DNA from 2 places in the Robertmurraya sp. FSL W8-0741 genome. Region 1 is predicted to be linked to the other one. Evidence: riboswitches for the same ligand, from Rfam matches in the RefSeq annotation. Region 1 holds a riboswitch; the other holds the start of a gene.
The links. A riboswitch is a leader RNA that binds a small molecule or an ion and turns the genes downstream of it on or off. The one in region 1 is predicted to bind S-adenosylmethionine.
Positions count from the first base shown of each region.

Region 1 (3,836 bases):
AGGAATCATCATGAAAGCTCAATACAAAATATGGAAAAAATGATATACTTAGATTTATGTAAATTCACGCTGTAAACAGAACTACTTGTTCAACTATCGGGTAGATTTGTTTAAAGAAAGGAGGAGCCTGTTTGTATTTATACCATATGTTCATTCATAATGAGTTCGGAGAAAATATAAGTCCGGAAAAGGTTTTAAAAGAAGGATTAACGCATAAGACAGCAACAAGATGGTATTCAAGGGGAGCTAATTTCTTTCCAGAACTAACGGAGCGTTACAGACCAATGAATTTACCAAAATGGATTGATTTTAAAGTAGCCTTCGGTGCAGATTTGGAACCATACGAAAAACCCTATTATCGTTTTCCAGTGTTTAGCGATAAGATCTTAGTTTTTAACTTCGATATATCAAGTGAATTATTTGCTTATCTGGAAGATAGATATGATGGGGGTAGCGGGTTCCTTGTTGAAGGATTACCATCAAAGGAGGAGTTAATGAAACAGTATTGGAAAAGTATGATGACTCTGTCTGACTATTTAAAGCACAAACCTTTTAATAAACCTGAACTTTATATTTTTGAACAAGTTCCTGCAAAGTTAATTGACTATATTGAGTAATATCAGCTTTAAACTTTGACAGAGCGATTAAAAAAACTACAGACAAACTTGATTATCGAGTTTGTCTGCAGTCTGAAAGGAACTAAAGAGAATTCTGTCCCCTCTTTTTAACCCTTTAATGCCTGCTCACGCAAAGCATCAGCTTTATCTGTACGCTCCCACGGAAGATCGATGTCTGTACGACCAAAATGCCCGTAAGCAGCTGTTTGCTTGTAAATCGGACGGCGTAAATCCAACATCTTAATGATGCCTGCAGGACGTAAATCGAAGTTATGGCGAACCACTTCTACTAAAATATTTTCGTCTACTTTCCCTGTTCCAAATGTATCGACAGCGATAGACACTGGTTGTGCGACACCAATCGCATAAGCTAGCTGTACTTCTACCTTATCAGCTAGCCCCGCTGCAACGATATTTTTCGCTACGTAACGGGCAGCATAGGCTGCAGAGCGATCCACTTTTGTCGGATCTTTACCAGAGAATGCACCGCCGCCATGACGAGCATAACCACCATAAGTATCTACAATAATTTTACGACCTGTTAAGCCTGCATCCCCTTGAGGACCCCCGATGACAAATCGTCCAGTAGGATTGATAAAATACTTTGTATTCTCATCAATTAGTTCACTAGGAACAACTGGATTAATCACATGCTCTTTAATATTGCGCTGAATTTGTTCAAGGGTAATTTCAGGATGGTGCTGTGTGGAAATGACAATGGTATCAATGCGGACCGGCTTGTTGTTTTTATCATATTCAACGGTCACTTGTGTTTTTCCATCCGGTCGAAGGTAAGGAAGAATCTCTTCTTTCCGAACTTCTGTTAGACGGCGAGATAGTTTATGGGCAAGTGAAATCGGAAGCGGCATAAGCTCCTTTGTTTCATTACAAGCAAAGCCAAACATTAATCCCTGATCACCTGCACCAATTGCTTCAATTTCTTCATCCGTCATACTGCCTTCACGTGCTTCCAAAGCTTGATCAACACCCATAGCAATATCAGGAGATTGTTCGTCAATCGATGTTAATACTGCACAAGTTTCAGAATCAAATCCGTATTTAGCACGATTATATCCAATTTCTTTTATCGTTTCACGGACAATCTTTGGAATATCTACATATGTAGAAGTAGTAATTTCTCCTGCCACTAAAACAAGTCCTGTATTGACAGAAGTTTCAGCAGCAACACGAGCATTAGCATCTTTTGCTAAGATCGCATCCAATATTGCGTCAGAAATTTGGTCACAAATTTTATCTGGATGACCTTCAGTAACTGACTCAGAAGTAAACAAACGCGCGTTTCTTGACATCTGACTTCCTCCTCATCTATAAGTACGAGGGCTTACCCCCACGCTGATACGGAACTCATTCCCTATGTAGTATGAAATAAACATGGAGTTTTTATGATGATTTTCAAGAATCCATAAAAAGGGTTGAAGAACTCATTTCATATTATGCTGCGAACGAATAATCGTTCTGCCATCTTGAAACTCATTCAATTGTTTACAATATTGAAAAGTACAAGGCGCCTTCACCACAAATTTAATGCAGCTTATATTTCTAAGGAGCTCTCCTTGCAGTCATCACCCGGCAAACTAGAGGATCTTTTTTTAGAAACGCTAAATTATGTTGGATGATAAGCCTCTTGCACTAAACACAAAAAAACCTTTCCTAAGAAGAGGAAAGGAGTACGTAAACAATTCTCGCCTTTCACTCTTATCGTTCAAGGACTTCATCCTTGCTTCAGGTTAGCACCATTGCTATCAAAACTTTCAAGGATTCAAACAGAATCTTGAACATAATAACCGGTTGCTGGGTTTCATAGGGCCTGTCCCTCCACCTACTCGGGATAAGAGAGTATCCGTTCAAGTGTAGATCATAACGAACGAGTGCATATGTGTCAACAGCTATGGAATAATTCTTTTATTTTTTTCTTTTTCATAGGAATGCTCCCTATAAGGAGCAACTTCCATCATCACATTTTTGCTTGAAAAATAAATGCCGATTTCGGGCAATCCACTTGTAAATAGGATCTCCTATTAAATGCAGAAAAGGCAAATATAATATACATGCAACGATAAATGTATACGGGCTGATAAGTAAAAGTCTTCTTATAGCTTTAAACCCCTTAAGCACTCGTTGATTTGGAAGAAGAATATGAAGCTCACTTCTCAAATCCTTTGCTGTAAATCTACCATCCTTATGAATTTCCTCAAACTCTTGTAAAGAAAGCCAAGTGACTTTTTTAAATAAATCCATTTTTCGTAACATAGTCTTTGTTCTCAAGCATAACGCACAATTTCCATCATATAATGCCTCAATTTTCAACTTTTCCATTCCCTTCCTGTTGAAGACTGAATAGATTATGATCATCGTTTTGCAAAAAGCACTCTAGTAATTTTCCTTAAACAATTGAAACTTTTTAGTTGTTCAGTGGCATTTTCCGCGAATTAGTATAGACTAATGAGATAAATGTGTTATACTAATCGTATTATGATATCGCTTTCGAGAATTACATTTTTAAACTATATTGAAAGAAGGTATTCATCAGATGAATTCAGTTAGCCTTTCTAATGAACTAAATGAATTGTTACAACAAAATAATGTTCATATCCAGCTATCTGTTCCCCAATTAGTCGAAAAAGTTTTGCGTCGAAATGAAGGAGTTCTTACTTCTACCGGTGCCATATGTGCTACTACTGGAACCTATACTGGACGTTCCCCTAAAGATAAATACATCGTGGAAGAACGTTCTTCAAAAGATAAAATTGACTGGGGCCCGATCAACCAGGCGATTTCCGAAGATTCGTTTGACTCTCTTTATACAAAAGTGCTTAATTATTTGAAAAAGAAGGATGAAGTATTTGTTTTTAAAGGCTTTGCTGGTGCCGATAAAAATTCGCAGCTTCCGATTCAAGTGATTAATGAATACGCTTGGCACAATCTATTTGCCCATCAATTATTTATTCGACCAACGAAAGATGAATTAGACACTCATCAAGCTCAATTTACTGTCATTTCAGCTCCAGATTTCAAAGCAAATCCGACTGTTGACGGAACAAAATCTGAAACCTTTATTATTATATCATTTGAGCGTAAAACTGTATTAATAGGTGGAACAGAATATGCAGGTGAAATCAAAAAATCGATCTTTTCTATTATGAATTATTTACTTCCTGAAAACGGCATTTTGCCTATGCATTGTTCTGCCAATGTAGG
Region 1 is NZ_JBBOQG010000001.1:1,561,396-1,565,231, reverse strand. Features, by position in the region: gene NST02_RS07595 (hypothetical protein) at 132-617, shown strand; gene metK (methionine adenosyltransferase) at 725-1,927, opposite strand; SAM riboswitch class I at 2,331-2,473, opposite strand; gene NST02_RS07585 (thiol-disulfide oxidoreductase DCC family protein) at 2,571-2,954, opposite strand; gene pckA (phosphoenolpyruvate carboxykinase (ATP)) at 3,169-3,836, shown strand, end outside.

Region 2 (3,836 bases), 2.7 Mb from region 1:
TTAACATCTTTGTACTTTTCAGAATAAATACCCATTGGAGCTAAAACAGTTGTTGCAATCGGGACTAAGTCAAGATCATGCTCTTCAATGAAAACGTCAAAATAGGCAACGGTTTGAAACGCGTTAACATCTAATTCCCCTTCAGCAAGAGCGGTATTTGGGGCGACATAATCAGAGAATTTTACAAGCTCGATTTCAATTCCTTCTTTCTCCGCTTTTTTAGAAATGAAGTCCCAAATTCTCGTATCTGTCCCGCTAATTCCTAATTTTACTTTAGTAGTTTCTTTTCCCTGCGTGCTGTCAGATGAACATCCCACTGCAAATACTGCCAATGTAAGCAATATGATCGATAATAAAAATTTTTTCATGTTGTTTTCCTCCTGAGTTATCTTCTTCTAATTTTTTTTGCGGCAAAATTGCCGAATGATTGTAGACCTTGAACGATGACAACTAATATTGCAACTGTAATGAACATGGTAATAGTGTCAAAACGTTGATAACCATATGTAATGGCTAAATCTCCGATCCCTCCACCTCCGACGGCACCTGCCATCGCTGATGCACCAACGAGCCCGATTGTGGCAATTGTAAGAGCAAGAACAAGGGAGCTTAATGCTTCCGGTAAAAGAAATTTGGTAATGATCTGCCAAGGTGTTGCACCCATTGCTTCAGCTGCTTCAATTACACCCGGTTCAACTTCCAATAATGAATTTTCTACTAATCTGGCAATATAAGGCCCTGCATAAAATACGAGGGGGACGATAGCTGCTGTTGTTCCAATCGATGTCCCGACGATGAACCTCGTTACAGGAATCATCGCTACTAATAAAATAATGAAGGGAACAGAGCGGAAAATATTAATTACTCCGTTTAATACATTAAAAACGGCGAGATTTTCAATTAAGTGCCCCTTTCTTGTAACAACCAATAATATTCCAAGCGGTAGTCCGAGGAGTACTGAAAACAAGAGGGAGAAGGCGACCATTTGAATCGTTTCAATTAATGCTTCGATAATCTGTTCTGAATTAACTAGCATATGCACTCACTTCCTTAATGCTGATTTTCTTCTCGTTGATATATGTCAATGCTCGTAAAACCTCTTTATCCTCTCCCTGGAATTCAACTATGAGGTTCCCGAACGGGACTCCTTGCAGTTCGGTAATATTTCCAAAAAGGACGTTGAGATGAACATCGAACTTCTTGGCAATTTCAGAAAGAAGAGGCTGTCCGGCCGATGTTCCGACAAAGTTAATGCGGAAAATCCTTTGTGAACCAGCTTGTTTTTGAATTAAGTTGTTGATGGACTCTGGAAGCTGGTCATTCATCACCGTGCTGACAAAATTACGTGCTGTTGCCGTTTTAGGTGCAGAAAAGACATCGAATACACTTCCTTCTTCAATAATTTTTCCACCTTCGATAACGGCGACTTTGTCACAAATCTCACGAATCACTGACATTTCGTGTGTAATGATTAAAATGGTAATCTTGTACTCTTGATTAATCTTTTTCAAAAGTTGTAGGATTGAGCTTGTCGTCTGCGGATCTAATGCAGAAGTGGCCTCATCACATAAAAGAATGGAGGGCTGTGTTGCTAGAGCACGGGCAATTCCGACCCGCTGTTTTTGTCCCCCTGAAAGTTGATCTGGATGATAATCCGCTTTATCCGCCAATCCGACAAACTCAAGTAATTCATGAACTCGTTTTTTGATTTGAGCTTTGTCAACTTTTGCAAGCGTTAATGGCATCGCCACATTGGCAAAGACTGTTTTTGAATTAAGGAGATTAAAGTGCTGGAATACCATTCCGATATTTTTCTTAACCTCGCGAATTTTTTTTACCGGCAGCGAGGTGAGTTCATGTCCATCGATTATAACCTTGCCTGAAGTCGGGCGTTCCAATAAGTTCACACAGCGAATTAACGAACTTTTACCTGCGCCACTGAATCCGATGACGCCAAATATCTCTCCTTTACTGATGGTTAAATTAATTCCGTCTAATGCTGTGACCTGTTGACCACTACTTTTATAAACTTTTCTCAAATTCTGAAATTCTATCATGATGTCCCTCTCCTTTTCGTATGACTTTGTTAAAAAATCGATTTTGGCTCATTGCATGTGCAACTTTGGATTCACACGCTTTTTGTAAAAATAAAAAGCCCTCTTCTTGAAGAAAGAAGAGGACATATCCATGTGGAAATTAACTTGGATGCTCTTCTTATCTTTCAAGCATTGCTTGCTGGATTTAGCATAGAATCGATAAGATTCCGCTGCCGAGGCGTCATCGGGCCAGTCCCTCAACCTCTCTTGATAAGAAATTTGATATTTAGTTTTTCATAATGAGGCAATTAAAAAACGAATGCTATGGTAAGTGTGTATAATTATGCTCGTTTTTAGGTTGCTTTGTTTAATGAAAAATAAATGAGATACAAAGAAAAAACCTCTTCTGAAAGTACAGAAGAGGTAGGTTTACGAAACAAGTCCGTCCTCTTCTCATCTTTCAAGCACTGGTGCTTGCTGGATTTGGCATAGAATCAATAAGATTCCGCTGCCGAGGTGTCATCGGGCCAGTCCCTCAACCTCTCTTGATAAGAAGTGTTTCTATTCGGTTTTTTAACTTGGTTATTAATCTATCGTATATTTCTTTGAAAGTCAAATGTTTTTTTAAAAGCTGGGCTCTGTTAAATGTCGGTGTTGATTTTAGTACATTTCGTGGTGAAACTTTGGCTTCACACGGAATATGCCCAAAATTATTTAATCAACCATTTTGTTTAACAAAGCCATAAACATTAATTTAAAAGTCTCATCATACTTTCCATAAAATCATCATAATCTTTTGCTTTAATCAATTCGTGGACGTTTTTCCATTCGGACAAAATGTTGATTACTCCCTCGAAAAAAGGGCTGAATAATTCTCGTTGTTGTTTATTAATCGAAATCATGACGATGATTTGCACTTTTTCTTTTCCCCAATTTACCGGTCGATCCAGAATAATCATGCAAATCCCAGTTTTTATTGCATCCATATGCATGGAATGGGGGACCGCAACATTATTGTTAAACGCCGTTGATGACATGCGCTCTCTTTCCAGAACAGATTGTCCATAATCTTTTGTTACGTAGCCTTTCTCATATAGAAGCTTTGACATAAATGAAATATAAGCTTCATCGCTTTCAAGATAAACATTTTTCATAAACAAATCTTCATCAAAGTATAAATCAAGATATTGTTTAACCTTTTGATTCTTTTTTTGCTCATTTAATTTATTAACCTGGAGTTGAATGTATTCATAGTCCTTCTCAATCAAGTAGGGATGAACAAACACAGATGGAGTTTGTTCGCCCTTTAATGGCAATGTGCTGATAATTAAATCTATATCTTTAAGTGAAGATATTTCACTTGCATCAGATAAAACTTTTATAATCTCTATAGAATCATGAAATCTTTTTTCAAGCTTTTGAACGAGTTGAAGGCGCATATCATAATAATTTGGACTGATTACTGCGCATAAAATTTTCTTCTCCAGTTTTTTTCTTCTCTCAAAATACGAGCCAATATGGAAAGCAATATAAGAAATCTCGTCTTCTTTTATATGAATATTCTCCATAAATTGAATTTGATTTGATATAAAGACTGCTAATTCATAAATGAGTGGATATGAATCTTTTAGTTCATATGTTAATGGATTTTTAACCATTTGTTCATACTTGGCTCGAAATAGTAAGTTGCGGATATGAAGTGTGAATTTTACAAAGAATTCATCATCATTAATTTCAATAAAATAACGTTCATGCACTTGTTGAAGTAGTTTTTTTGATAAGTTCACATACTGTTCATCA
Region 2 is NZ_JBBOQG010000001.1:4,297,821-4,301,656, reverse strand. Features, by position in the region: gene NST02_RS20965 (MetQ/NlpA family ABC transporter substrate-binding protein) at 1-368, opposite strand, end outside; gene NST02_RS20960 (methionine ABC transporter permease) at 386-1,036, opposite strand; gene NST02_RS20955 (methionine ABC transporter ATP-binding protein) at 1,026-2,057, opposite strand; SAM riboswitch class I at 2,212-2,313, opposite strand; SAM riboswitch class I at 2,487-2,591, opposite strand; gene NST02_RS20950 (BglG family transcription antiterminator) at 2,786-3,836, opposite strand, start outside.
Region 2: another riboswitch for S-adenosylmethionine. It lies ahead of NST02_RS20955 (methionine ABC transporter ATP-binding protein); the one in region 1 lies ahead of metK (methionine adenosyltransferase).